Regions from separate parts of the Rheinheimera sp. B2H12 genome, predicted to be linked through region 2. Evidence: predicted binding sites of a transcription regulator. Region 2 holds the regulator's gene; each other region holds the start of a gene.

Region 1 (9,821 bases), 2.1 Mb from region 2:
GCAGTAATGGTTGGGCACTCGGGCAACAAAAAACGGCCGGTGCCCACAGCATGCTGCTGGCCAATCCGCATTTTCCCTGGGATGGCGAGCTACGTTTTTTTCAGCAACATCTGACTATTCCGGGTGAGCTCGATGTGGCTGGCGTCAGCATGATTGGCATGCCAGCGGTGCTGATTGGTTTTAACCGCCAGCTTGGCTGGACTCATACGGTCTCCCAGGCCAAACGTTTCACTTTGTATCAGTTGGAACTGGATCCGGCCAACCCGCTGCGCTATCGCTATGGCGATGGTTATCGCGACATCAGCGCTCAAACAATGGAGGTTGCCGTGTTACAGGCTGATCAAAGCCTGCAAACGGTGCGTCGTACTTTATACAGCAGCCATTATGGACCTATGCTGGATTTAACCAGCCTGTCACCGGCGCTGGGCTGGAGTCAGCGCAGCGCCATCACCATGCGGGATGCCAATGCCGGTAATGCCAGATTGCTGCCACACTGGCTGGCGCTTGGCAAAGCCAGAAACAAAGCAGAATTTGTGCAGGCTTTTCATCAACAGCAAGGTATTCCCTGGGTCAATACCATCATGGCGGACGCCCAAGGCAATAGTTGGTATGGCGATGGCAGCCAGGTGCCATTGCTGAGTCAAACCGCTGAGCTATATTGGGCTCAGGCGAGCCGCAGTCCGCAGCTGGCGCCGATTTGGCAGGAGGGTGCCGGCAATATTCTGCTGCCAGGCAGCGATCCGGCTTTTGAATGGCAGTTGCATGCGCAAAGTAAAGTACCGGGGTTGGTGCCATTCAGTCTGGCACCGCAGCTGGAGCGCCCTGATTATGTGTTTAATGCCAACAGCAGCCACTGGCTGAGCAATCTGCAAGCTCCGCTGGAAGGCTACAGCCTGGCCTATGGACCTGAACGAACTGAACGCAGCCCACGTACCCGCTACAATGCGTTGCTGATTACGGGCGAGGATAGCCATCAACTGGCGGGCGCTGATGGCAAATTTAATTTTACCGAGCTAAAAGCTGTATTCAGTCAGCAAGGTTCATTGTTTGGCGCTGAACTTCGACTGGCATTGGCGAGTCGTTGCCAGCAATTTCCGCAAATCCAGTACCACGGCACTACAGTTGATTTGACCGCGGCCTGTCAAGCCTTGCAACAATGGGATGGCCTGTATCGCACCGACAGCCGTGGCGCTCATGTGCTGCGCGAATTTTTGCTGGCTTTTCGCCGTAGCAGTGAAGCCAATCTCAGCCCTACTTTATATGCCACGCCTTTTGATCCGACGCATCCAGCCACCACTCCTGCCGGATTAGCGCCTTATACCGCAGCCAGCCCAGAGCAAGATCCGGTGCTGCGGGCGCTGGCAGCAGCAGTGGTCAGATTACAGCAAGCAGGGATTGCACCCAATGCCGCGCTGGCAGACATTCAGTTTCTGCAAAAATCAGCTGCCGCTCCCAAAGTCGCGATGGCTGGTGGCTATTCCTTCGAAGGCTTATTTAATATGGCTGAACGCTTACTTCCCTCGCGCAGTACGGCGGATTTAGCCAATGTCAGCACCGGCGATGCCGTTGTTGACTCGCTATTATCGAGCCAACCCAGCAACACAGGCCCTGACTATGGTTACCGTATCAATTACGGCAGTAGTTTTGTCATGGCGTTGCAATTTACCGCCAACGGACCGAAAGCGGAAATGCTGCATGCGTATGGCCAGTCCCATGATCCGGCGTCACCGCATTTTAACGATTTAACCCTGCTCTTTAGTCGGACTCAGTGGCAACCGATGTTATTTGATCGGGCTGACATTCAGGCAGCTGCGGTACAAGAACTACTGTTAGACACTGCCAGTAGTTCCTCGCCTTAATTTCGCAGCCAGCCGCAGTAAAAACTGCTGGCTGGCGCTTTTTTTGTCAGTTTATCTTACAGTTTTTGTCAGTTTCCTTTTCAGGAGCAACATAACAACATGAAAATTATTAAAATTTTATGAGTTAGCACATTGGCATTATTACTGCTATGTCTGCATTGGTATGTGATTTTGGCTAGAAGGAATTAAATAATGAACAACACCCTCACTCCGCGTAAACTTAGTGTGCTGATTGCAACGCTGTTAGGCGTCAGCCTGCTGCCCGCGCAAGCCACTTTATTGAACTACAACATCCTGACTAACTCCGGTTATAAACACGCGCAGGATGAATCCATCAGCAACGAAAACAACGATCAGTCGCCTGTCAGTAGTTATGTCAGTGATTCGTACTGGTCAAGCGCCACCACTTCGGATGGTGCAGCTGCCGGTAACGATCAAGGCTGGATGTATTCGCGGTCTCGGGGTGAAGGGGCTTATTACCACCATTACTCCAGTGTCACTCAGGTGGTTGATTTACTCAACGACAGCGGCGTGATGCAAAACTACAGTTATGATTTTCGGATTAATTTCGGCTCCCTGACTGCCAGTAATTACGACTTCAGCACCGCCGAAGAGTTTTCAGTGGCGGGTTATATGGTGGATATTCTGCTGAACGGCAGCTCCATCTGGCACAGTATGTATACGCTCACTAACAATCTGGCTGATGGTTTTACCGCCACAGCTTCAGGCACCAATCTGGTCAGTTATACCGATGGCAGTAGCTACGCCAGTTGGGGCGAATATGCCAGTACGCTGAATCTCGGTTTGTTAGGTGCTGGCGACTCGCTGAATCTGTCTTACAGCATCAAAACCTTTGTCAAAGGCAACCATTTACAAGGCTGTGGTGGTGGGCAAGTTCCGACCGCAGTAAATCAACTGCAAAACAGCGATGATACATTCAGCACCAATGCTATCGCAGAAGATTGTTATGGCGATTATGGCTATGGTGGTTATGGTTATTATGGTTTTACCGGCTATTCCTATGCCCAGTTTGGTGATCCAAATGGTTTTAATAGTCAACCAGTTGCTTTTAATGACCAGAATATCCGCATCAGCTCAGTACCTGAACCAGCCCCGCTGTTATTAGCTGGTTTAGGACTGGCCGGTCTGGCATTCCGTCGTCGCCGCCAAAGTTAGTTTCACGCAGTTACAGCAAATCAATGAGGGCATCCCGCATGCCCTCGGTTTGTTCTTGCCGGTCAAAGCCCTGATACATCGCTTTAAATTGCTGTAATTTCGCCACTAACAACTGATCTTGCCGCATCTTAGCGATGAGATCAGGCAGCAGCGACATCGGCGCTTCCCGCATTAAAAAATAAGCCAGATGCTGGCGGCATAACTGCCGCGCCAGTAATAATTGTTCTAATTGTTTTGGTAGTAATAACATGGGTTTACCAGCTAACAACATACCGGCAATAGTGCCATGACCGGCATGACAAATCACCAGATCAGCATCCTGACAAACAGTTTCCAGCCGGATCGGCTGACTGCTCCAGTTCAGACCCGGCCAGGCCGCCATAAAGCTGGCATCGACTTTGGCCAGATGCAGCAACACATCCGCATCCAGCCTGGCAAGTTCAGTCAGTAACTGTGACAACTGCGGATAATCGCGGTGCAGGTAAACAAAAATCCGCATTTGACCATTGCCGCGCCAGACTGGCGTGACACCTTGCCCTAACTCAAAAGCGGGTCCCCAATAGTCGCCATCCTGACGCTGTGGGTAATGGTCAAATTCCGGCAAGGTGGTTAAAAACTGCAGTTCAACCCGGGCAAACAGTTCACTTAACGCAGACAGCTCCGGCCGGCCCGCACCACTGAGCCGGCGGTTACACAACGCCAGCACTTCAGCTTCGGCAGAACTGGCCTCGGCAGTACTTTCCAGCAGATCCGGTAACGGACTTTGCTGCGGCGGAATAAAAAAACCAGTGCCAAGCAGCACTTTTTTCACCCCCGCCAGCTCTGCAGCCAGCAGCGCGGTTGGCGCATAATCCAGCAACATCAGATCGGGCTGTAACTTTTGGATCTGCACAAGCCAGCTGTCGATACGCTCAGAGCAGATGGCTTCATCGGCAAAACCATTGTTATGCAGAATTTCCGCCAGATTGCGGGTGGGCATAAAACGTTTGTGCCGCACAATCGCCGGACATGCCGCCACCAAGACCGCTGCTGGCAATAATGCGCGCGCCGTTTCCGGCTGGCTGACCAGGCAACTGACCCGCCAGCCAGCATCGAGCAAGAGCTGAGCCAGGTGACGAAAGTTCAGCACATGACCATAACCCTGACCTAACTCCCAGCAGTATAACAAATGCGGCACTCTGGCTGGCTCAAATCTGCTCTGCAAAGGACTGATTGTATTCGAAGGGGCTTGGCTATTACTCATCACAGTCTGGCCTGATAGCGTAAAAAGCACAGCATAGCTGTATTACTACGTGACTGACAAATTGCACTCAGCGGGCAGATGATCCCAGGCGCCAACAGCGCCTAGTTAACACTGTTGTTTGGCTTGTTGCCAGGCGGCTTCCATCATGTCCAGACTGGCCTCCCCAACCGGCGTGCTATGCTGCAACAACTGCTCAACCTGGCGAAAGCGCCGTTCAAACTTGGCATTGGCCTGACGTAATACCGCTTCCGGCTCTAAACCATGCTTACGCACCACGTTGACCAAAGCAAACATCAAATCGCCCAGTTCATCGGTCAGCTCCGCCGAGCCAGGCGCAGTTTGTTCAACCTCAAGAATTTCTTCTTTGACTTTTTCCCAGCAGCCATCGACCGAAGGCCAGTCAAAGCCAACACTGGCACAACGTTTTTGTAATTTATAGGCCCGGCTCAGTGCCGGCAGACTGGCCGGCACATTGTCCAGCACACTCGCAAGCCCGGCCGCTTTGCGCTCCTGACTTTTTTGCGCTTCCCACTGTTGCAGTGCGCTCGCTGCATCTGAAGCGCCAGTGTGGTCCGTGGTCCGAAAAATATGCGGATGACGCCGGGTTAGCTTGTCGCAAATGGCTTCGATACAATCGGCAAATTCAAACCGACCTTGTTCAGCCGCCATTTGACTATAAAACACCACCTGAAACAGCAAATCACCCAGCTCATCTTTTAAATCGGCAAAATCGGCCCGCTCAATGGCGTCCGCCACTTCATAAGCCTCTTCAATGGTATAAGGCACAATGCTTTGAAAAGTCTGCGCTTTATCCCAGGGACAGCCAGTTTCTGGATGACGCAAGCTGGCCATAATTGCCAGTAAATCATTGATATTTTTAGACATATAGCATTCCGTTCGAGGAGGGGGCCGGGCTTGTGCGGTACACAAACCCGGCTTTTGGGTGGTTACCCGGCTAATGGGACCTTTTGGCCTCAATCACATCGTCAATCAGACTGACTTTGGTCAGCAATTTATTCAGCGAATCCAGATTATACAGCTCTAAGGTCATATTAATAATGGCGGTCTGCCGCGCAACATCAGAATTACTGCTCATTCTGAGCACATTGGCTTTTTCGTTGGCCAGAATACTGGTGATATCACGTAATAAACCGTTGCGATCATGTGCCACAATCCGGATCGTCACTTCATAGCCAGAGGCATATTGATCACCCCAGGTCGCTTCCACCACCCGCTCCGGATGTTGCTCCTGCAGATTCTTAAACTGATCACAATCATCGCGGTGCACGGCAATACCGCGGCCCTGGGTGATATAACCGACAATGGCATCACCCGGCAATGGCTGACAACAACCGGCCATATGCGTCATCAGGTTACCAACCCCCTGCACCACCACATGGCTTTTGGCAGGCGTCGGCGCCATAGGTTTACTGATCAGCCGTGGATCAATCTCCGGCGGCTCCGCTTTGGCGTATTGGCTTTGAATATAATGCACCACCTGGGTGACTTTAATTTCACCGCCACCAATGCCAACCAGTAACTCTTCCATCGAATTGACATTAAATCTTTGCAGCACTTTCACCGGCTGATCCAGCGTCAGGTTCAGTCTGGATAATTCGGTATCCAGTAAATCTTTGCCGGCGGCATAGTTTTTATCCCGGTCTTGTAAGCGGAACCAATATTGGACTTTAGAACGGGCCCGGCTCGATTTTAAATAACCCAGATTCGGGTTCAGCCAGTCACGACTTGGATTCGGTTCGCGGCCGGTCAGAATTTCCACCTGATCACCGGTTTTTAGCTGATAGGTAAAAGGCACAATCCGGCCGGAAATTTTGGCACCAATACAGCGATGCCCGACATTGGAATGGACATAATAGGCAAAATCCAGCGGCGTGGAGCCGAGGGGTAAATCGACGATATCACCTTTGGGCGTAAAGACGTAGACCCGATCTTCGGTCACCTGATTACGCAGCTCCTCGGCCAGTGACGAATCCACCACTTCTTCCTGCCAGGCCAGAATTTTGCGCAACCAACCGATTTTCTCATCCAGCGCGCCCTCGCGGCCAGCCGGGCCACCTTCCTTGTAGCGCCAATGCGCCGCCACGCCCAGTTCGGCGTCATCATGCATCTGCCGGGTGCGGATCTGAATTTCAATAGGCCGGCCTTGTGGCCCGAGAACCACGGTATGGATCGACTGGTAACCATTTTGCTTGGGCGTGGCGATATAATCGTCAAACTCTTTCGGTAAATGCTGCCATGAGGTATGGACAATACCGAGCACGGCGTAGCAGTCCTGCACTTTTTCAGTCACGATGCGGACAGCGCGGATATCATACAACTGGTCAAACGCCAGATGTTTTTTCTGCATTTTTTTCCAGATACTGAAAATATGCTTAGGCCGGCCATAGACCTCAACCGGCAGGTTCTCGTCTTTCATTCGCTGCCGCACGGCAGCAACAAAATCCTGCATATACTGTTCGCGGCCCAGCCGTTTGTCTTCCAGCAAAGTGGCAATCTGTTTATAAGTTTTTGGATGCAGATAACGAAAGGCTAAATCTTCCAGCTCCCATTTCAGCTGTCCAATGCCGAGCCGGTTGGCCAGTGGGCCAAAAATGGCATTGGTTTGTTTGGCGGCCAGCACCCGAGTTTCTTCATCGGCGTTTTTCACATCCCGCAGATAACAAATTTGCGCCGCCAGTTTAATCACCACAGCCCGGACATCTTCCACCATGGTCAACAACATTTTGCGAAGATTATCCGCTTGTTGTGCGTTCGGTGTCTGGCCTGGTCCCACCGGAATAGTCCGGATCGCTTCCATCTGTTTCACCGCTGCCAGCATCACCAGCACTGGCGGGTCGAACTGATCAGTCAACTCTTCACAGGTTAAAATGGCCGCTTCAATCAACGGAAACAACAAAGCCGCCGTCAGCGCATCTTTGTCCATCCGCAAATCAGCCAGGATTTCCACCATTTCCCAGCCTGTTCTGACCTGGGGACAGGTTTCTTCGGTCAAACCATGCTGCTGCAACCATTGTTCGGCTTCGAGCAAACAGCTAATTTTTTTCTCCGGCAGGCCAAGTGAACTGAGCCAGGCGGTGGTTTCACCCGGATTATATTCAGTGCTGTGCGAATGCCGGACCGTGACCATAACTACTGCCTCGTATGTTGGAATAATGCCATCAGTTCAAGATGACTGGTAAATGGAAACATATCCATCAGACTGATTTTGCAAAGCTGATAGCCTTTATCCAATAACACCTTGGCATCCCGTGCAAAAGTGGTCGGATTACAGGAGACATACAATACCTGTGCCGGTTTCAACCTTGCTATCTCATCAATGGCACCCAGTGCACCGGCACGGGCTGGATCCAGCAATATTTTCTGGTACTGAGGTTGATTCCAGTCAGCTTTGGGCCAGGCTAAATGCAAATCTGCCTGGGCAAACTGCAACTGCTGCAGGCCATTTTGTACCGCATTTTGCCTGGCAGTATCAACCATCGTTTGCACCCCTTCCAAGCCTACCACTTGTGCACCGGCTTGTGCTAATGCCAAACTGAAATTACCAATTCCACAATATAAATCCAGAATTTTTTCATGCTGTTGTGGTGCTAACCAGGCAACGGCCTGCGCCACCATTGCCTGATTCACTTCACTGTTGACCTGAATAAAATCAGTGGGTTGAAAACTCAGCCGCAGACCTGCTGCCAGTTGATAGCCAGGTTGTGGCTGCGCTTCGGACCAAGGCTGCAACTGGTCTGGCTCGGCTTCCCCAAGCCAGTGTGCTGTTGGCCAGGCTTGCTGTAACAACTGTCGATCCGAAGCTGGTAAGGATCGAATATGCCGCACCACCACAAAAGCCTGACCATCGGCATCCAGCACTTCAACATGGGTCACCGCACTTCCCTGCTGCAACTGCGGCAGGGTTTGCTTCAGCACCGCCAGGACTGGCGCAATCACTGGACTCAGCACCATACAATCGGCAACCGGGGTAATTTCTTTACCACCGGCACGGCGAAAACCGACAGTAAACTGGCTGGTTTTTTTCTCAAACCACACACCAATCCGGGCTTTGCGCCGATAGCCGCTGGCATTTGAAACAATCATCGGCTGCCAGGGGATTTGTGTGAGTTTTAACTGATGCTGCAATTGCTGCTCCAGCGCCTGTTGTTTCAACTGACGGGCTTGCTCCGCACCAACATAGTGCAACTGACAACCGCCACAGCTGGCAAAAAAGCGACATGCTGGTGCAATCCGCTCAGGCGCTGGCTGCAATACTTTCACCACCTGGCCTTTTAAATACTGTGCTTTTTGTTCTGTGACTTTAACCCGGACCAGCTCGCCTGGCAAAGCACCTTCGATAAAACAAATTTTGCCCTGATGATAAGCAATACTCTGGGCTTCCTGATCCCAGCGCTGCACGGTCAACTCCAGCTGCGGCATAGTTGCTGCGGTCTTAGCTTTTGATTTATAAATAGTTACCATAAAAATTCCGGCCTTGCCTGCCTGCTCAGTCCCTGATCAAAGCCAGGTCCGGCGGTAGGTTTTTTGTTGTGCTTATGTCATGATGGCGCTTTGACTGACCATTGTAGCAAGCAGCGGGCAAGATGACGAAGATTGGTTTACGCGATTGGATTTTACTCATTACTTTAGTGCCGACTTTGCTGATCAGCTTATGTCTTGGCAGCTATTTCAGTTATGCCCGCTATCAGGATTTACAAAGTTATCTGGAAGAACAGGCCAGTAACATCGCAGAACCTTTGGCGATTGCTGCCGAACAAGGGTTATTACAGGACAACCAAGCTCAATTACAGCGTTTGCTGAATATTACCCACCGCAAAAATTCACCGCTGGTACGCACTATCGCCATTTTTGATCATCAGCATAAGTTAGTGGTTACTTCAAATTTCCACCGTGATTTTAATCGCTTACAACTGAGCAGCAACCAGCCGCTGCCTGAATACCGCCAGATTGATGATCAGGGACCATGGCTACTGATCCGGGTCCCGATCAAACTGGAAACCAGCCATGTGGTGGATATTGCGATGCAGGCCGACCTGACCGGTGCCAGTCTGGGTAAAGTGCTGGATGCAGAAGGCAGGTTGGGTTATGTGGTTGTTGAAATAGAAAAAGATAAGGTGCTGCTGGCACAACAAACCTCATTATTGATTTCGTTATTGATTATCCTGCTCGGACTGATTGTCAGTCTGATCTTGAGTTTGCGGCTGATTGGCCGGCTGAGCCAGCCGTTGCAGCAACTGAATAACCAAATCGAAAAACTGGCTGAAGGTCGTTTTCCCAACCAGCTGGAACAACCTTATTTTGGTGAATTAGATCAGATGCGCAATGGGATTAATTTGCTGGCGCATGAGCTGAAACGCTATAAAGATGACATGCAACATGCCATTGATCAGTCGACCAGCGATCTGACCCACACCATGGAGCAGTTGGAAATGCAAAACGTGGCGCTGGATATGGCGCGGCGTAAAGCACAGGAAGATAACAAACTCAAATCAGAATTCCTGGCCAAAATGAGTCATGAATTG
Region 2 (9,821 bases):
CCCGCTGCAACTGACCGAATCCTTGCCGCTGACCATTTTGGCAGGCACTGTGTCATTAACACCTGGCACCGTCAGTGCGGAAATTCTGCCATATGAACATGAATTAACCACCGCTGCGACCCAGCGTTTTTTACTGGTGCATGTGCTGGATTTACAGGATGAAGCAGCCTTGATCCAGAGTATCCAGCAACGTTACGAAGCACCTTTACGGGAGATGTTCTGATGCTGCACACTGTGTTGATTGTGGCCATGCTCCTGATAGGGCTGGCGTTACTGTTAAATTTGTTGGCGTTACTGCGCGGTCCCTCGTTACCAGATCGGTTGCTGGCGCTGGATACAATGTATATCAATAGCATTGCGCTGTTGTTGTGTTATGGCATTTATGGCGCTAGTCAGCTGCATTTTGAAGCAGCGCTGTTGATCGCCATGCTGGGCTTTGTCAGTACAGTCGCAGTCTGTAAGTTTATGTTGCGCGGCGATATTATCGAATAGAGGGCTGAAATGAGTATACTGGAGTGGATAGTGGCAGTGCTGGTGATCCTTGGCGCTTTGTTTGTATTACTAGGCTCGGTCGCGCTGGTGAAATTACCCGATTTTTATACACGGCTGCATGGCCCGACCAAAGCAACCACCCTTGGGCTTGGTAGTTTAGTGCTGGCGTCGCTGTTATTTTTTAATGGCATCCAAGGCGAGCTTAGTCTGCAGCAGTTGCTGATTGCGTTGTTTTTGTTTATTACTGCCCCTGTAACGGCTTATATGCTGATCAAAGCCGGTATTCATCAACAGTTAAAGGCGACTGCAGCCACCAGTCGACAGGAACTGCTGCAGCATCATAAAGCCAAAGCTCAATAACTCAGTTTTCGTCAAAGCCGTTGCTGATCAATTCAACCACGGCTTGCAGCGCGGCTTCTGCTTCGTTGCCGGAGCTGATGACTTCAACATTTTTGCCTTTACTGCTCGCCAGCATCAATAACGCCAATACACTGCTGGCGTCTGCGGTTTTGCCTTCCTGCTGCAGTTCAATTTTAGCGTCTAGCCGCTGACAGAGTTGGGCCAGTTTAGTGGCAGCTCTGGCATGTAAGCCCAGCTGATTGACGATAGTGACGGTTTGTGAACATCTATTTGCCATGGTGTCTGACCAATTCCCGATGCCGGATCTGTACATCTTCTCGCAGCGTCCGGAAACTTGCTGCCAGCGATTCCACAATATACACGGAACGATGCTGACCACCGGTACAACCTATGGCAATGGTCAGATAACTACGGTTATTCCGTTCCAGCTGTGGCAGCCAGGTGGTAATAAAACTATTAATTTGGTGGGTGTATTTTTCAACCACAGCCTGCGACTCCAGGAAGTCGATCACCGGTTGATCCAAGCCGGTCAGAATTTTCAGCTCAGGCACCCAATGTGGGTTGGGCAGAAAGCGGGCATCAAACACATAATCGGCATCCTTGGGGATACCATATTTAAAGCCAAAAGACTCAAACAGGATCACTAACCGGCCGGTTTTCTGACCCAGGATCCGCTCTCTGAGCTGTTCGGTCAGTTGGTGAACGTTCAGCTCAGTGGTATCAATATATAAATCAGCGCGGCTGGAAATAGGGTCCAGCAGTTGTTGCTCACGCTGAATGGCTTCATCCAGCGACATCGCCTGATGTGACAACGGATGTAATCTTCTGGTTTCACTGAATCTTTTGATTAGACTGGTATGGTCTGCATCCAGATATAGAATGGTCAGTTCCACTTTGCGTGGTAAATAAGACAGGATCTCGGTCAGTTCTTCCGGTTCCTGTGGCAGGTTGCGTACATCAATGCTGATAGCAACCCGTTCATATTGTCCCATCACGGCGTTTGCCAAGGTTGGCAATAAATTGACCGGGATGTTATCGACACAATAATAGCCAAGGTCTTCCATCACCCGCAGTGCGACTGATTTACCTGAACCGGATCGTCCGCTGACCACCAGAAGTTTCATTTTCCTGCCGCCATCTCTGAATGGGTTAACAATAACTGATATAAACCGGCATCAGATTCTGCATGCCTGATCTTACGCGTCAAATCTTTCTGACTGAGTAGCCTGGCAATGCCTGCCAGTGTACTGAGATGAGTCTGGCACTGATTTTCCGGGATCAGGATCGCACAGAAAATATCAACCGCCTGATTATCGATAGCATCAAACTGGATCGCATCCTGGCTGACCACAAAGATCAACACCGGGCTGGTGACATCTTTCAATTTGCCATGCGGGATGGCGATACCACCGCCAATACCGGTCGAACCTAGTTTCTCCCGCGCCATCAGCGCTTCAAAAATGCTGGATTCCGGTAATTGCGGCAATTGCTGATGGGCAAGCTCGGCAATATATTCCAGAATGCGTTTTTTACTATTAAAAAGGACCGCACTTTTTGTGCAGTCCTTCGATAACATTGAGCTTAAGTTCATAAGTCCGTAATCAGTGACGAGAAATTTTCTCTTTGTGTTTAATAACTTGTCGATCAAGTTTATCGATCAACTGGTCGATCGCGGCGTACATATTATCATCTTCGCTGATTGCAAACACCTCTCCGCCGTTTAAATGCATTTTGGCTTCGGCAATTTGTTTTAATTTCTCCACATTCAGCACAACATGGACGTTGTTGATGTGGTCAAAATGCCGTTCAAGTTTTGAAAACTTGCTGTCTACATACTCTCTCAGTGCTTCAGTAATTTCAACATGGCGACCAGTTAGATTGATTTGCATAGACATTTCCTTCTTTGATGAGCACTTATAGCAAGCTCTTGCGCTGATTTGACGGCGGAATGTACAGAGACTCACGGTATTTGGCGATGGTCCGCCTTGCTACGTTGATGCCCTGTTCAGAAAGAATTTCTGCCATCCTGCTATCGCTTAACGGCTTTGCAGGATTCTCCGCTGCCACCAATTTTTTAATAAAGGCTCTGATGGCGGTCGACGAACATTCGCCACCACTCTCTGTACTTACATGACTGGAAAAGAAGAACTTAAGTTCAAAAATTCCACGTGGTGTATGCATAAATTTCTGGGTGGTCACCCTGGAAATGGTCGATTCATGCATGCCAACCATCTCAGCGACATCATTCAGCACCATAGGTTTCATCGCTTCTTCGCCATGTTCAAAAAATGCCTGTTGTTGCTGCACTATGCAGTTGGCAACTTTGAGCAGAGTTTCATTCCGACTCTCCAGACTTTTCAGAAACCATTTGGCTTCTTGCAGGTGCGAGCGGATAAACTGGCTGTCCGATGAATTACGGGCATGGCGTGACATCGCCGCGTATTGTTCATTAATTTTAATCTTTGGAAAGGCATCCGGATTTAATTCAACCATCCAGCGGCCTTTGACTTTTTTCACTGATACATCGGGAATGGTGTATTGCTGCTCTTCCCGGATCACATCGGCCCCTGGTCTTGGGTTCAGGCTGTGGATCAGACGCATCACTTCCCGCAAATCATCTTCTTTCAGTTTAGCCACCCGCATCAGAGAACGGAAATCACGATTGGCTAAATATTCACTATGATGACGAATAATATCGCAGGTTTGCGCAAGGAAAGGGGTATCTGGATCAAATTGACGCAATTGCACCAGCAAACATTCCTGAATACTGCGGGCACCCACCCCAATGGGATCAAAAAACTGGATGCGTTTAATCACGGCTTCGACTTCATCAGCTTCCACTTCTGGCATGCCAAGCGAGTCCAGAATGTCTTCAGTGCTGATGGTCAGCAGGCCATTGGCATCGATCGCTTCAATAATAATTTCAGCAATCGCCAGATCGGTATCAGAGAATGGGGTTAAGCGCATTTGCCAACGCAGATAATCCTGCAGGGTTTCAGTGGTCTCGCCCTGAAACACCATGTCTTCGTCACCGTTGTAAGTGCCGGAAACCGGGGCTGCACTGACCATATCGTCCCAGTTGCTGTCGAGTGGTAAGTCTTCTTTGATGTTTTGTTCCGTCATCGCCTCACTGCTGTCAGGGATGTCAGGTTCACTATGTTCATCGTTATTAAAACTGTCAGTCTCAGGATGTTCACGGCGGTCAGAATCAGCCGCAGCGCCGTTGTCATTGAAGTTGGTGTAGTCATCATCAGCTGCTTCGAGCAGCGGGTTTGCATCCAGCGCTTCCTGAATTTCTTGTTGTAATTCAATCGTTGACAATTGCAGTAGCTTAATCGCCTGCTGCAATTGCGGCGTCATGGTCAGCTGCTGTCCAAGCCGGAGTTGTAAAGATGGCTTCATGTACTTCTGGTCACTCCTGACGGCCAGTGAAACTGGCTTTTTGCTAACTATAGCCTGAATTGCTCTCCGAGGTATACATCTCTGACCTGCTGATTGGCTAATACTTCAGCCGGTGAGCCGGAAGCAATCAGTTCTCCATGACTGACAATATAGGCAATTTCACAAACATCAAGGGTTTCCCGGACGTTGTGGTCGGTAATGAGCACCCCAATACCGCGGTCACGCAGGTGCTGGATAATTTTTTTGATATCCAGTACTGAAATGGGGTCAACCCCGGCGAAAGGTTCATCCAGTAAAATAAAGGCCGGATTAGCCGCCAGCGCTCTGGCGATTTCAACCCGGCGTCTTTCACCACCAGACAAACTCATGCCCAGGCTATTGCGGATATGGGTAATGTTAAATTCATCCAGTAACTCATCGGCTTGTTGCTCGCGCTCTATGGCGGATAAGTTTTTCCGGGTTTGCAGAATCGCCATCAGATTATCGTAGACAGTTAATTTGCGGAAAATAGAGCTTTCCTGGGGCAAATAACCAATGCCTTGTCTGGCTCTGGTGTGAATAGGATCAAAGGTAATGTCCTGTTCACCCAGCGTGATAGTGCCTTTGTCCGATGGCACCAGTCCGACAATCATATAAAAAGTGGTGGTTTTGCCGGCACCATTAGGTCCGAGTAAACCGACGATCTGACCGGCATTGACTGCCAGACTGACATCTTTAACGACCTGACGGCCCTTGTAACTTTTGGCCAGATGGGAAGCGACTAGTGTTTTCAAATTATTTTTTCTCAGGTGTGAAAATAGTACTGACACGTTCGTTGTCTTTACCGCTGCTGGCGTTCAGGCTTTGTTTAGCTAAGTCATATTTGATCACAGAGCTGCGGACCAGACTGCCGCTCTGATTAATTTCAGCTTTACCGGTTAATGTCAGGATCCGGCTGGCAAAGTCATAGCGAATTTCGTTCGCCATCGCTTTGATTGGTTTGTCACCTTCCAGTAACTGGGCATATTCTGCCGGCTGACCGGTGGCAATAAACACTTCTTTGCCTTCACCAGCTGAGCGGTCAACTTCGAGCTTGTCTGCTTTGATACTCAGACTGCCCTGGGTGACTAATACATTACCAATATACAGCAGCTTTTTATCTTCGATACTGCCGCCAAAATTATCAGAAGTGACGCTGACAGCCTGGGCAAAATCGCTGTCTTTGGCCAGGCTACTGTAAGCCAGCATACTGAGCAGAAGGGCTAGAAAAATTTTATTTTTCATGACGGTAGACCGTTCCTTTGTGTTGTTTTAACTTAAATTTTTTGCTGGCTAAATCAATACTGACGCCACGTCCGGTGATGGCAAAACCGTCGCCGGTGATCAGCACGCCAGCATTGGTCAGTAATAACTGCTGTTCGAATAAATATTCCAACTGCGGCGTTTCTAGCTTTTGAAATAACTCGTCGGTTTTCAGATTGTCCAGTGTGACGTCCTGATCCAGTACCACTTTATCATCCGGGTATAACACGCCATTACGGCTGCTGATCTGCCATTTTGGCAGTTGCTGCTCAAAAATGGTATAGGCTGGCTGGTCGAGCTGAATTTGCCCTAGCTGTTCAAAATGCGACATCTGGCTGGCGCGGATCATACCGGACAAATTGCCTTGCTCGTCAAAGCTGGTGCGGATTAAATCATAAGCGACAAAATCCGGTGCCATGTCGTTTTCTGTCTGTAGTTGCACCGGATCCTGCAGATCCAGCCAGACATATAAAGCTGCGCTGCCGGCCAGCACCAGTAAAAACCAAAAAAATTGCCGGATCATGAGCTGCTGCCAGTAAAACGGGCAAATTGCTGCTGACTGATCAGCAACAGATCACAGAGCTCGCGCACGGCACCAAAACCACCACTCAAACTGGTGCAATAATCACTGTGCCGCCGCAGATAGGGATGAGCGTCTTTGACGGCCACACTCAGCCCACAATGTTGCATCACAGCCCAATCTGACAAATCATCGCCGATGTAAGCGATTTGCGCTGGCGTCAGCTGCAATTGTTGCTGTAATTCGGTAAATGCTGGCATTTTATTTTCTTGCCCCTGATAGACATAAGGCACAGTTAACGAGCGCATCCGGTTACTGACAATGTCAGACTTACGGCCAGTAATGATCGCAACTTCAATGCCAGCCTGACGCAAGGCTTTAATGCCATAGCCATCGCGGGTATGGAAAGCTTTTAATTCTTCACCCTGATTACCCAGATAGATGCGGCCATCGGAAAATACGCCATCAACATCACAAATCAGCAACCGGATCTGACTGGCTTTTTGTAATAAGCTCTCTGCTACCTGCTGGTACAATTCGCTGAATAAATCAGACATCAAATCACTCCGGCTTTCAGTAAGTCGTGCATGTTCATGGCACCAATCGGGATCTGCTGTTCAGACACCACAATCAGGCCGTTAATTTTGCGCTGTTCCATAATTTTTAACGCCTCTGCCGCCAACATCTCTGGTTTGGCAGTGATACAACGTCTGGTCATCACTTCGGCAATGGCGGTGTGATGAATATCGAGTCTGGAATCAAGAATACGACGTAAATCACCATCAGTGAAGATGCCCTGCAGCACACCGTCTTCGTCGACGACTGCGGTCATGCCAAGGCCTTTTTCGGATATTTCTAACAGAGCTTGCTTAATGGAGGCTGAAGTGAGCACTTGCGGGATCTGGACGCCCTGATGCATCACATCGGCCAGCCGTAATAATAACCGGCGGCCTAAGCTACCGCCTGGGTGAGATAAGGCAAAATCATCCGCAGAAAAACCACGAGCTTCCAGCAAAGCAACTGCAAGCGCATCGCCCATCACCAGTGTGGCGGTGGTACTGGCGGTCGGAGCCAGTCCTAATGGGCAAGCTTCCTGTTCTACTTTGACACATAAATGGATATCAGCCAACCGCGCCAGTGTGGACTGCGGATTGCCGGTCATTGCAATCAGTTGAATACCCTGGCGTTTGAGCACCGGGACTATCAGGATCACTTCTGCGGTTTCACCAGAGTTGGATAATGCCAGCACTATATCGTCTTTGGTAATCATGCCAAGATCACCATGACTGGCTTCGCCCGGATGGACAAAAAAGGCTGGGGTGCCGGTCGATGCCAGCGTGGCGGCAATTTTGTTACCAATATGGCCGGATTTGCCCATGCCGATCACGATGACCCTGCCTTTACAACTCAGCATTTGCTGACATGCTTGTTCAAAGCTGGCATCAAGATATTGATTTAAACCGTTAATCGCAGCGGCTTCAATAGCAAAAACGGTTCTGGCTTTGGCACAAAAATCGGTGGTCACGCTTTTTCTCCTGCTGCCGTGAGGCAGATGACAAGGTTTTATTAAGCTGATATTCAGCTTGGTGCGACAAAATGCGAATACTTTGTCAATGCAATCACATGCAGCGCAGTAGTGATGGCTGGTGGCGGCGGGTCTGCGGTCCAACACCCAGACGCTAGCCCTGATGGTCAGGGATAAAACACAATTGAGAGCTATTTTCCTGTTTCTGTCAGGGAATTGCAAAAAAAACCTCTGTCATTGCTGACCTTTCGATGACAGCAAATGATTATTACAATTTTTTCTACCTATAGTGACAGCTTTTGCGGGTAAAATGCACAGCACAAATAAACGTCAGTGTTGCATCCCGCCACTATCGTCATTATATTGCGCGGCGTTTTGCCGGGTCGCCGAATGGATCAGCGGTTCTGCACCAATGATGGGAATGAGTTTTAACTTATGAAGAAACAGGACGTGGCAACGCCACTGGTTGATATCCGCAATCTGACTTTCCGCCGCGGTGAGCGTGTCATTTATGATGATATGAGCATGCAGTTTATGCGCGGTAAAGTGACGGCCATTATGGGGCCGAGCGGTATCGGCAAGACTACTTTATTACGGCTGATTGGTGGCCAGCTCAAACCTGATCAGGGTCACATCTGGTTTGATGGTCAGGATATCCCGACGCTGCCGCGTAGGACTTTGTATCAGGCGCGAAAAAAAATGAGCATGCTGTTCCAAAGTGGGGCGCTGTTCAGTGACATGTCGGTGTTTGATAACGTCGCTTTCCCGATCCGCGAGCACACCAAATTGCCGGAACAAATTATCCGGATGATGGTATTGATGAAGCTGGAAGCTGTGGGGTTGCGTGGTGCCCGTGATCTGATGCCTGCCGAATTATCCGGTGGTATGGCGCGACGAGCGGCTTTGGCACGTGCTATTGCCCTGGATCCGCAACTGATTATGTATGATGAACCTTTTGCCGGTCAGGACCCGATTTCAATGGGCGTGATAGTCCGGTTGATCCGATCATTGAATGATGCGCTTGGGCTGACTTCTATTGTGGTCTCTCACGATGTCAACGAAGTGATGAGTATTGCCGATTATGTCTATGTCGTGGCCGAGCGGCGGGTAATAGGTCATGGTACGCCGGAGCAATTACGGCAACATGAATCGCCACTGGTGCAGCAATTCCTGCAAGGGCTGGCGGACGGACCTGTGCCTTTCCATTTCAAAGCCGCCGACTATGCGACCGAATTAATGGAGATAAACAGCTAATGCTCGATAAGTTACAACAAATTGGCGCATCGACGCTGGCAACAGTGCAGGGTTTTGGCCGCGCCACCCTGATGTTGCTCGGTGCTTTGTGGGGCAGACCGCGTTTTGTCAAAGCCTGGCCATTGTATATAAAGCAGTTTTATGTGGTTGGTGTGCAATCGCTGCTGATCATTCTGGTGTCAGGTTTATTTATCGGCATGGTGCTGGCCCTGCAAGGTTATACCGTACTGTCGAAGTTCGGCGCTGAACAAATGTTAGGCCCATTGGTGGCATTGAGTTTGTTACGCGAGCTTGGTCCTGTCGTGACGGCATTGTTATTTGCCGGCCGCGCTGGTAGTGCGCTGACGGCAGAAATTGGTCTGATGAAAGCGACAGAACAATTATCCGGCATGGAAATGATGGCGGTTGATCCGTTGCGTCGTATTATCGCGCCAAGATTATGGGCCGGTATTGTTTGTATGCCGATGCTGGCGATTATTTTCACCGCAGTCGGGATCCTGGGTGGCCATCTGGTCGGGGTTGACTGGTTGGGCGTTGATGCGGGTGGTTACTGGTCGGCGATGCAGGCTAATGTCGATCTGCAGCAGGATGTTTACAATGGGGTGATTAAAAGTATTGTGTTTGCCATTGTGGTGACAGTGATTGCCTTACACAAAGGATATGACGCGGTTCCGACTTCGGAAGGGATCAGCCGGGCAACAACTCAGACGGTGGTGACAGCTTCACTGGCGGTGCTGGGTTTTGATTTTGTATTAACAGCTGTGATGTTTGGCGGATAAAAAATGACCACACGTAAATTAGAAATTTTTGTTGGCGCTTTTGTTGTAATTGCAATTGCTGCCCTGATGTTACTGGCACTGAAAGTTGCCAATACTGGTGTCACAGGTTCGGACCAGAGTTATAAACTGTACGCCAAGTTTGACAATATTGGGGGGTTGAAGCCGCGTTCGCCGGTCAAAGTCGGTGGTGTTGTGGTGGGTCGTGTGG
Region 3 (9,821 bases), 2.3 Mb from region 2:
AACCCGGACTTTTTACCAAGGCATTGATAGCAAATTGGCCGCCATGCGATGTGCCTGCTAAAGCCTGGTAAGCGGATGTACGATACCGGCTTTTGATCAGTGGGATCACCTCTTGTTCAACATGACGAAGAAAAAGATCCGCCCCGGTCAGGCTGCCAGCTTGCAGGTTTTTTTGTTCAGTTAAAGCCAATTCAGCAGTACGACTCTGCCTTGGATTGACGATACCCACCACAATCATACTTGGCGCTTGCTCAAACTTTGCTAAAAAATCTATCGCCCCCGCGGTATGCGGGCCCTGGATGTCACCATCCGTGATATACAACACCGGGAACTGCTGGCTGGAGGTGGCATAATCCGCTGGCAGAAAGACCACCAGTTGACGGCTTTGCTTTAATAATTCGCTTTCCAGCGTGACTGTGTCCATATTGCCAAATTTCGTCGCCGCACACAGACTAAAATGCAGCAGCGACAGTAGCAGCAGCGTCAAATTCAACGTTATTTTTTTCATTTTGTTCCTGGTAAGCTGTGTTTATTTAAATTCATCTGCAGCGTCACAACAGACTGGCATGCTCTAGGCCCATATGTGCTGTGTGCTGGTTTTTACAAAAATACGCTTACACCATGGCAAGCTTAGGCTCCAAGTTAACGGCTCCCTATATTAAATTCAATAAAATGTTACTTTCAGCAACTTTGCTGTCCCAAGGCGCTGCATCCGCAGTGCAGTGACGCCTGTGCTGGCAGCTGTTAAACTGTCGGACTTATTTGTGACTGGCCTTGGTAGCCCAAGGCAGCTGACTGGAATTAATTGTGATGACAACCTCTTTATCCTTAGCAGACATCGTATTGCAACTGAGCACCGAACAGCAGGTGTCGGCTGATACTGAACAGTTATTGTTTCCAACTGAAGCCTTGCTGGCGGCCAAACACCAGTGGACTGAATTCTGGCCCTGTATCAGCGCCCTGATGCTGCGGATGCAGGCCGAAGAAGAGCTGACGGATGAAGAGTATCAACTGCTGTTTTATGGCGTGATGCTGCTGGTTGATCTGGCTGATATGACGAAGGCTGAGGCTTTTTTCCAGTGGGTGAATACCTCAGATGAGCTTGGCTCAGATCTGGAATACACCCTGGGTGATGCCATGACTGAAGATCTGGCAACCATGTTGTATATTCTGGCGGCAGGCCAGCAGGCGCCATTGTACCAACTGCTGCTGAGTGACAAAGCCGGTATTTATGTCAAAGCAGCGGCGCTGACGGCGTTATTTGCCCAGTTGGAACTGGCAGAGCAACAACAGCAACAAATTGACCAAGACAGTCTCACCAGGGTACTGCAACAAGCAATCACTATCGCGGCCAAACGGCAACAAAAGTTTGTCTTGGCCGAAATCGCCATCTGGTGTATCACTTTTGGTTTGGAACAATTCAAAGCCCAGTTTCAGGTACTGCTGCGGCAAAATAAAGTAGATACCGAAAGCATCCGTAGCCGTGAAATCAACCGCTGGCAGTTGGCTGGGAGCCAGAAACCGCTGGCTGCAGCTTTGGTCAGGACCAGCTTTGATGTGATGGCATTACAGCAATGGGTTGCTTTTCAGCCGCCAGCAGAGCTTGATGCGGACGCGTCCCTAACACTGTTAGACGAACAAGCTGCCATAGAGATCATCAGGACTAAAGTGCTGGCCGGTCGTAATGACGCTTGTCCTTGTGGCAGTGGTAAAAAATATAAAAAATGCTGTTTAAACTAGCGGATCATTGCGGCTATTGACCAAGCAGGTCACTGCATTTCATCGCCCAGCACTTGCACTGTATTACGCCATAACTGCTGGGCTATTTCAGCCGGTGATTCTGATCGCAATTGACAAAAAGCGGCAAAGACAAGGCTGAGCTGGGCTGGGGTATTCACCTGGCCCTGAAAGCCAGCCAGCGGCATGGCTGGGGCATCGGTTTCCAACACAAAAGCACTCAAAGGCAATTGCCGCACCGCTTGCTGGGTTTTGCCTGAGCGCTGATAAGTGATAGTCCCGCCGATACCCAGCTTAAAACCCAGCTTGACAAACTCCCTGCCCTGCTCAGGACTACCGGAAAAGGCATGTAAAATACCGCCCTGCACAAATTGCTGTTGCTTTAGCTCAGCAAGTAACTGCACCATGGATTTTCGATGATGCAAAATCAGCGGCTTATCAAAGCGTTTGGCCAGTGCCAGCTGGGCACTAAATAGCTGTTGTTGCTGACTAAAACTGCTGCTGTCGATGGCAAAATCCAGCCCGATTTCACCGACGGCACTGATCAAAGCCCCATGCTGCTGCAACTGCTGCGCTAACAGCTCAATCACCGCCAGTGATTGTTTGGCGGCCCACCAAGGATGAATACCCAGCGCAATTCGAAACTGCGGCTGGTGTTGCCGCCAATGCAGCAGGTTCGGCCAGTACTCAGGCGCGACTGCCGGGATCAGGCAACGACTGATCCCAACAGCTTGCGCCTGTTGCCAATGCAGTTGCCAGTTATCCACCAGCTCAGGCAAATCCAGATGACAGTGGCTGTCATAGAGTCCGCTTAAGCCGTCTTCTATCACAGCAACCGCTTTAGCATCAGTTATGGACACAAGCGTTCAATAGTCCAGTTGCCATCGGCTTGCAACCGGTAGATAAAACGATCATGTAACCGATGTTCACCGCCCTGCCAGAATTCAATGGCATGCGGCTTGATCTGAAAACCGCCCCAGAACGAGGGCACCGGAATTTCACCATGCTCAAATTTATGTTTAATTTCAGCAAATTTTTGCAGCAAAGCCTGGCGCGTTGACACAGGCCGACTTTGCTCGGATGCCCAGGCCGCCAACTGACTTTCTTTCGGCCGTGACATAAAATACTTCATCACATGGCTGACCGGCAGTTCAGTGGCGGTGCCGTAGACGATGACCTGCCGTTCCAGTGGATGCCAGGGAAAATGCAGACAAACCTTAGGGTTGCCAGCCAGTTCCCGTGCTTTGCGACTGCCAAGGTTGGTATAAAATACAAAACCAGCTGGCCCGACGTCTTTTAATAACACTAAGCGCTGGGATGGCTGTCCTTCGGCATCGACAGTAGCGACACACATGGCGGTTGGATCCGGCAACTCGGCGGCGATGGCATCTCGTAGCCAGCTTTCAAACTGCGTGATGGGATCAGCGGTTAATTTGTCCAGATCCAGCTTGTCTTGGACATAACTGCGGCGAATATCGTCAATTTTCATCAGTTGCTCCGAACTTGTGGCGCTTTATTTTTACAGCGTTTGGTCTTTGAAACGCTTGCTCTGCATCAGGCTTAGCATATAAGGCACAGTGCTGTGCTTAGCAAAAAAGCGCCGAAGCGCTTTTTTTCAGGTTACATCCGTTCCATCACTTCAATGCCGAGCAGGTCAAGTCCCTGCGCCAGCAAGCGTGACACGCCAATGCTCAGCATTAAACGACTGTCGCGCACGGCAGGATCAGTACCTTCTTTTAAAATCGGACAGGCTTCATAGAAGGTCATATATAAACTAGCCAGTTCGTATAAGTAGTTACACAGCAAATTCGGCTGCGCATCTTTCATCACTTGCTGCAAGGTTTCTTCAAATTGCAGCGTTTTCAGCGCCAGTTGTTTTTCCTGCACTTCGGTCAGCACTAAAGTGGCATTAAAATCAGCCGCCACTTCTGCCCGGCGTAAAATACTGCGCACCCGGGTGTAAGCGTATTGCAGATAAGGCGCGGTCGCGCCTTCAAAACTTAACATTGAATCCCAGCAAAAAATGTAATCCGAGGTGCGGTTTTTCGACAGATCGGCAAATTTCACTGCACCAATACCGACTTTTCGTGCCACTTCAGCGATTTCATCGGCAGACAGCTCAGTCGATTTTTGCTCAACCACAGCTTTGGCTCTGACCACTGCTTCTGCCAGCAATTCGGCCAGTTTCACCGTGCCGCCGGTACGGGTTTTAAAGGGCTTGCCATCTTCCCCCATCATGGTGCCGAACGGGCAATGTTCGTAGCCAGTTTCAGCGCGTAATAAACCGGCTTTACGTGCCACCAGTTCTACTTGTTTAAAGTGCAGTGCCTGACGGGCATCGGTGAAAATGATGATCCGATCCACCTTAAGATCCAGACTGCGGTACTGACAGGCCGCTAAGTCAGTGGTGGCATATAAAAAACCGCCGCCGGTTTTCTGGATAATAAAAGGCGATGGATTGCCTTCTTTGTCGGCTAATTCTTGTAAAAACACCACCAGCGCGCCCTGGTCTTCCACCGCCAGCCCACTGTCTTTGAGGGCATCAACTATCGGCTGCAACATTGGGTTATAAGCCGATTCCGGTTTGATATGCTCGTGCCCCAGCGTCACATTCAGCGTGCGATAGACTTCTTCGCTGTGCTTGACCGAGGTGTCGATAAATAGCTGCCATAGTTTCTGGCAGTGGCTATCACCACTTTGCAGTTTCACCACGTAATCCCGTGATTTGTCAGCAAAACCGGCTTCGTCATCAAAACGCTTTTTCGCTTCGCGGTAAAAGTCTTCCAGATCAGCCAGCGCTACCGCTTCTAAATCAACCCCAGCCGCCAGCTTGTCTTCTAAATGGGCGATTAGCATGCCAAATTGCGTGCCCCAGTCGCCCATATGGTTTTGCCGGATCACCTCATCACCCCAGAATTCCAGGGCGCGCACCACGGCATCGCCAATAATGGTGGAACGCAGGTGACCGACGTGCATTTCTTTGGCTAAGTTCGGTGCTGAATAATCCACCACCACTTTCTGTGGTGCGGTATTGGCGCTGACACCTAACCGGCTATCCAATAAGGCCGGTTGCAATTGTGTGGCTAACCAGTCTTTGCGCAGCGTCACGTTAATAAAGCCAGGACCGGCAATCTCAACCTTTTCCGCCAGCTCCGTCAGGTCAAGTTGCTGCAGCAACTGCTCTGCTAAAGCCCGTGGATTGGTTTTTAATAATTTCGCCGCCGCCATAGCGCCATTGATTTGATAATCGCCAAATTCCAGTTTGGTACTTTGCGTCACAGCGGTATTGGTGTCGGCCGGTAAACCAACCGCAATCATGGCGGCTTTGGTTTTGTCAGACAGTAATTGCTTGATATTCATAAATTATTTGCCCTTACTCGCGAAAGTTTGTTCACGAGTTTTATGGAATTTCATTTTTGGATAACGTTCCATTGCCAGATTTAAGTTCACCATGGTCGGTGCTAAATAACTTAAATTGTCGCCGCCATCCAGCGCCAGGTTGGTGCTGGCTTTGTTTTTAAATTCGTCCAGCGCCTTGCCATCGTCGGAATAAACCCAGCGTGCGGTGGTGACGTTGACACTTTCGTAAATCGCATCGACGTTATATTCAGATTTTAACCGGTGTACCACCACGTCAAACTGCAGAATACCGACGGCTCCGACGATTAAATCGTTGTTATCCAGCGGCCGGAACACCTGCACCGCGCCTTCTTCCGATAACTGGACCAGACCTTTCAGTAACTGCTTTTGTTTCAGTGGGTCACGCAGCCGGATGCGACGGAATAATTCTGGCGCAAAGTTTGGGATACCGGTAAAAGAGAATTTCTCGCCGGCTGTGAAGGTATCCCCAATCTGAATAGTGCCATGGTTATGTAAACCAATGATATCGCCAGGATAAGCTTCTTCAACGTGCTCGCGATCACCGGCCAGGAATGTCAGCGCCTGTGGCACCAGCATATCTTTGCCAATCCGGACATGATGCATTTTCATGCCTTTTTCGTATTTGCCTGAGCAGATGCGCAAAAACGCCACCCGGTCGCGGTGTTTCGGGTCCATATTGGCCTGGATTTTAAACACAAAACCAGAAAAACCCGTTTCGGTCGGTTCGACAGTGCGATCAGTGGTACCACGGTGTTGCGGTTTTGGCGCCCAGTCGGTCAGACCATCCAGCATATGGTCAACACCAAAGTTGCCTAAAGCGGTGCCAAAAAATACTGGCGTCAGTTCACCTTTTAAGAACAACTCTTGGTCAAACTCATGGCTGGCACCTTTGACCAGTTCCATTTGTTCACGTAAATCAGCGGCATAATAACCAATACGGGCATCAAGCTCTGGATTGTTGATGCCTTTGATCACATCCAGTTCCTGGATGGTATGACCCAAACCAGATTTATAAAAAATCACTTCATCGCGCAGAATGTGATAAACACCTTTAAATTCTTTGCCCGAAGCAATAGGCCAAGTGATAGGTGCGCAAGCGATTTTCAACACGCTTTCAACTTCATCAAGCAAATCAATTGGATCACGAATGTCGCGGTCCATTTTGTTCATAAAAGTGATAATGGGCGTGTCGCGTAACCGCGTGACTTCCATCAACTTGATGGTGCGATCTTCAACCCCTTTCGCGCCGTCGATCACCATCAGACAAGAATCCACCGCCGTCAGCGTGCGGTAAGTATCTTCCGAGAAGTCTTCGTGACCTGGCGTATCTAATAAATTCACCAGACAATCGGCATAAGGAAACTGCATCACAGAAGTGGTCACCGAGATGCCCCGTTCTTTTTCCATTTCCATCCAGTCAGAGGTGGCATATTGCCCTGACTTTTTGCCTTTGACCGTACCGGCTTTTTGAATTAATTGACCAAATAACAATACTTTTTCGGTGATGGTGGTTTTACCGGCATCAGGGTGAGAGATAATCGCAAAAGTGCGCCGTTTATTCACTTCTTGAAGAAATTCTGCAGAGGCCATGCGTGTTTGGATCCAATAATTTAACGCCGCCTGAGTGGTTGCAACCACAGACGCAGCGGGAGTCGTTCAAAATGGCGGCGATTATAGCAGGAAGCAGGCTGCTGGCACAGCGCTTCATGCAATGCAAACAGGCAAAATATGTCAACAGCAAGGGACTCATTTCGACTGGTGGCCGGCGGGTTTGCCTTGCTGCCACAGCAACAGGCTGTTAAGGTGCGAAAGGTGTGAAGTCCGTTAAAGGAGATAACAGCTGTCTATCTCCCCACAGTGTTGCTATTAAAGCGGATGCTTAGGCTTGTGCTTTACGGCGAAACACCAGTCCCACCAAACCCAGACCTAACAGGGCCAGGCCAGTTGGTTCAGGTACATCATTGACCTGGAATGATAAACGGCCGCTGTGTGCTGCTTTTTCAAAGATAAACTGCTGGTTGACATCGTCATAATCAAAGTTGGCCGGTAACGCCTGAGTGTTCTGGTCAATTTTGAAGTTAAAAGCCGATTTTTTACCTTTGCCATTCATTTCATTGTAAATATCCAGAAATGAGCGCGAGTTATTGCCTTGTTGCATACCAAATAAATCACCGGCAAATCTGCCATTAATGGTATCTGTCAGGTTAAAGTTATCCAGATAACCATTCACTAAGGTCCCATTGCCAATATCGCCACCACTGGTCACCGTCATATCAAACATCCGGATCAAGCAGCTGTTATCGTTGCGATTCCGGCATTCAGCTTTGGTATTGGTGATGTATAACGAAACAGTGCCGCCGGTCCAGTTGATCAGATTAAAATTCACCACTGAACCTGTCAGATTGTTAAAACCTAACGTCATCTGCCAGCCACCAGTGTTATAACCATTACTACTTGGGCCATCATTGTCGGTGTCGCCACCGGCTTGAGAAGGTAACAAAGCGGTAAAAAAATTGCTGTTAAAATCGCGGTTAAAATCAAAACCACCACTCGGATTTTGACCACTGACACCACCGGTGGACATCACCTTATCACCCGCATTCAGTTGTCGGTTTCCATCCACATCCTTGACCACTGAATAAGAGTTATAAGCAAACTGCATTTCGGTAAACCAGCCGGTAGAATTGGTTGAACCGACATAATTACTGTTACCACCATAATCGGCACCAACATTAATATGGATCGGATCAGCCAGCACTGGCGCGGCCATGACTAAAGTACTCAGTACAGCTAAAGTTTTAAGTTGCATCTCTACCCTCCTGGAAATGTATGCGCTTACTAAAACTGTACCGAACTAAGCAAAAATCGAACCACATAATTAACACAATGTTTAATATGAATTTTTATTGTTGCGTTAATTCTAATATGAAAAAAAACTGACAGAAAAACCAAGTTAGGTGACTATTGTAATGGTTATGTTGGAAAATTTATTGACAATGGGGACAGCGATGGCAGGATCCAGCGTGTCAGGCAACACAAAAATCGCTGTACAGCTGATTTTATCCCATCCGCAGGGGTAAACCCATCAAAATCGCATCTTCATGGCCTGTCGCCGTCGGATAATAGTTGGCTCTTTTGGCAGTCTGATGAAAGCCCTCACTCTGATACAACCGGATAGCTTTCTGATTAGATTCACGCACTTCCAGCCAGCAGTCCAGTGCAGCTAACTGATCCGACTGTTGAATAAAATGCTGCAGTAACAATCGGCCAAAGCCCTGACCTTGCGCCGACGGCAACACTGCTAAATCAAACAGACTGGCTTCTCCCGCGATAAACTGACCGATATAAAAGCCGAGCAATTTACTTTCTTGTTGTAACACAAAATTAAAATAACGCTCACCGAAACAGCTTTCAAACAGCGCCTGACTCCACGGATGGCTGGTGGCCTGTTGTTCTATGTCTAGCATCGCGGCGATATCAGCTGGTGTGGCTGGACGAATGATCACTGACATCAGGCATATCCTGTCGTTGAATGAATTGCTGCCAAAGTTGCTTTTTATAAAAACTGTGACAAAGTGCCGCCAGCTCAGGAGTCTGTAACAGCTCGCCCTGCCACTGACTGCGCTGAAACTGCGCCGAAGCTTGCCATTGTGCCCTTGGATACTCGGTCTGCAGCAACAATAGAATATCCTGCGTTAATTGCCGCAACAAAGGATCCGGCAGTGACTGGCTGCTTGCTGCAGTCAGCATCATGCCTGGCGGCGCATTGCTTGCTGTGATCGGCACAATAACCTCTGCGGTCAGCTCAGATGTTGCGGCAATGTGCTGCGAGTCAGTTTGTGCTGGTGTTGCCGCTGGTGCCAGCGCAACAGTAGAAAAACTAGCATGTAGCTGATAAGGCTGGATCTTAAGAAGTTGCAACAATTGTTGCTGATCTGGATTCATCTTGTGCTTTTCATCTGAGTGAAAAGTGGCAGGGGCAGAGGGATTCGAACCCCCAACCATCGGTTTTGGAGACCGCTGTTCTACCAATTGGAACTATGCCCCTAGCGTTGGAGTCGCCATTATACAAAAGCAAACTCAAAGGTAAAGCAAAAAACACGGCACAATCAATCAACTGCGCACAAAAGCAGCATTCAGCTTCATTTTCAGCCATTTCCCACCCGTTATTCTGTTCAAGTCGGTCCGCAACAGCGGCCTTCTGCGGTGACTGCCGCTATTTTTATGACAAAACAGCCAGTGCCAGGCTAAAAATTTGCTAATATAGCATCTGTTTCAGCACCAATACGATAACCCCGGCAGTGAACGCTGGCGGTCAAACTTGCAAGTCGGTGCAGACAAAGCTAAAACTTTTATCGAACATGGAAAAAGACCAAAGGATCCGGCAATGAAGAATTCAGATTGTTCTGTACTGATTATTGATGACGTGACTTCAGTTCGTGAGTATCTGCGTCAAACCCTGATGCTGTTAGGCATTGATAAAGTGAGTGAAGCTTCGGATGGCAGTCATGGCATTCGTAGCTACAGCCAGTTACAGCAAGATGTGGTATTTCTGGATATTGAGCTGCCGGACTGCGACGGAAAAAATTTGCTGAAGCAACTCAAAGACATTAACCCAAGTGCTAATGTGGTGATTATGACAGCACACAGTACCGTTGAAAATGTTCAGCAAAGTATTCTGGCCGGAGCCTGTGGTTTTATCG

The links. Region 2 encodes sigma-54, which starts transcription at its own class of promoters, with help from an activator protein. Its sites were predicted from a motif close to TGGCANGNTNCNTGCTT; they were not measured.
Region 1: AC53GJ_RS15840 (PEP-CTERM sorting domain-containing protein) is a predicted target of sigma-54. The motif match lies at 1,993-2,009, and genes of this name have one in related genera.
Region 3: AC53GJ_RS15095 (PEP-CTERM sorting domain-containing protein) is a predicted target of sigma-54. The motif match lies at 7,975-7,991, and genes of this name have one in related genera.

Annotation. Positions count from the first base shown of each region.
Region 1 covers NZ_CM184363.1:3,688,790-3,698,610, forward strand. The annotation lists gene AC53GJ_RS15835 (penicillin acylase family protein) at 1-1,859, shown strand, start outside; gene AC53GJ_RS15840 (PEP-CTERM sorting domain-containing protein) at 2,052-3,035, shown strand; gene AC53GJ_RS15845 (glycosyltransferase) at 3,046-4,278, opposite strand; gene mazG (nucleoside triphosphate pyrophosphohydrolase) at 4,384-5,163, opposite strand; gene relA (GTP diphosphokinase) at 5,234-7,426, opposite strand; gene rlmD (23S rRNA (uracil(1939)-C(5))-methyltransferase RlmD) at 7,429-8,760, opposite strand; gene barA (two-component sensor histidine kinase BarA) at 8,883-9,821, shown strand, end outside.
Region 2 covers NZ_CM184363.1:585,225-595,045, forward strand. The annotation lists gene AC53GJ_RS02565 (Na+/H+ antiporter subunit E) at 1-223, shown strand, start outside; gene AC53GJ_RS02570 (K+/H+ antiporter subunit F) at 223-492, shown strand; gene AC53GJ_RS02575 (Na+/H+ antiporter subunit G) at 502-852, shown strand; gene AC53GJ_RS02580 (HPr family phosphocarrier protein) at 854-1,129, opposite strand; gene rapZ (RNase adapter RapZ) at 1,119-1,976, opposite strand; gene ptsN (PTS IIA-like nitrogen regulatory protein PtsN) at 1,973-2,443, opposite strand; gene hpf (ribosome hibernation promoting factor) at 2,454-2,741, opposite strand; gene AC53GJ_RS02600 (RNA polymerase factor sigma-54) at 2,767-4,254, opposite strand; gene lptB (LPS export ABC transporter ATP-binding protein) at 4,302-5,027, opposite strand; gene lptA (lipopolysaccharide transport periplasmic protein LptA) at 5,029-5,517, opposite strand; gene lptC (LPS export ABC transporter periplasmic protein LptC) at 5,507-6,058, opposite strand; gene kdsC (3-deoxy-manno-octulosonate-8-phosphatase KdsC) at 6,055-6,612, opposite strand; gene AC53GJ_RS02625 (KpsF/GutQ family sugar-phosphate isomerase) at 6,612-7,580, opposite strand; gene mlaF (phospholipid ABC transporter ATP-binding protein MlaF) at 8,016-8,834, shown strand; gene mlaE (lipid asymmetry maintenance ABC transporter permease subunit MlaE) at 8,834-9,613, shown strand; gene mlaD (outer membrane lipid asymmetry maintenance protein MlaD) at 9,617-9,821, shown strand, end outside.
Region 3 covers NZ_CM184363.1:3,501,438-3,511,258, forward strand. The annotation lists gene AC53GJ_RS15065 (alpha/beta hydrolase) at 1-508, opposite strand, end outside; gene AC53GJ_RS15070 (DUF1186 domain-containing protein) at 811-1,740, shown strand; gene AC53GJ_RS15075 (TatD family hydrolase) at 1,770-2,597, opposite strand; gene pdxH (pyridoxamine 5'-phosphate oxidase) at 2,588-3,226, opposite strand; gene argS (arginine--tRNA ligase) at 3,358-5,097, opposite strand; gene prfC (peptide chain release factor 3) at 5,101-6,708, opposite strand; gene AC53GJ_RS15095 (PEP-CTERM sorting domain-containing protein) at 6,998-7,927, opposite strand; gene rimI (ribosomal protein S18-alanine N-acetyltransferase) at 8,178-8,630, opposite strand; gene AC53GJ_RS15105 (hypothetical protein) at 8,596-9,063, opposite strand; tRNA gene AC53GJ_RS15110 (tRNA-Trp) at 9,090-9,166, opposite strand; gene AC53GJ_RS15115 (response regulator) at 9,506-9,821, shown strand, end outside.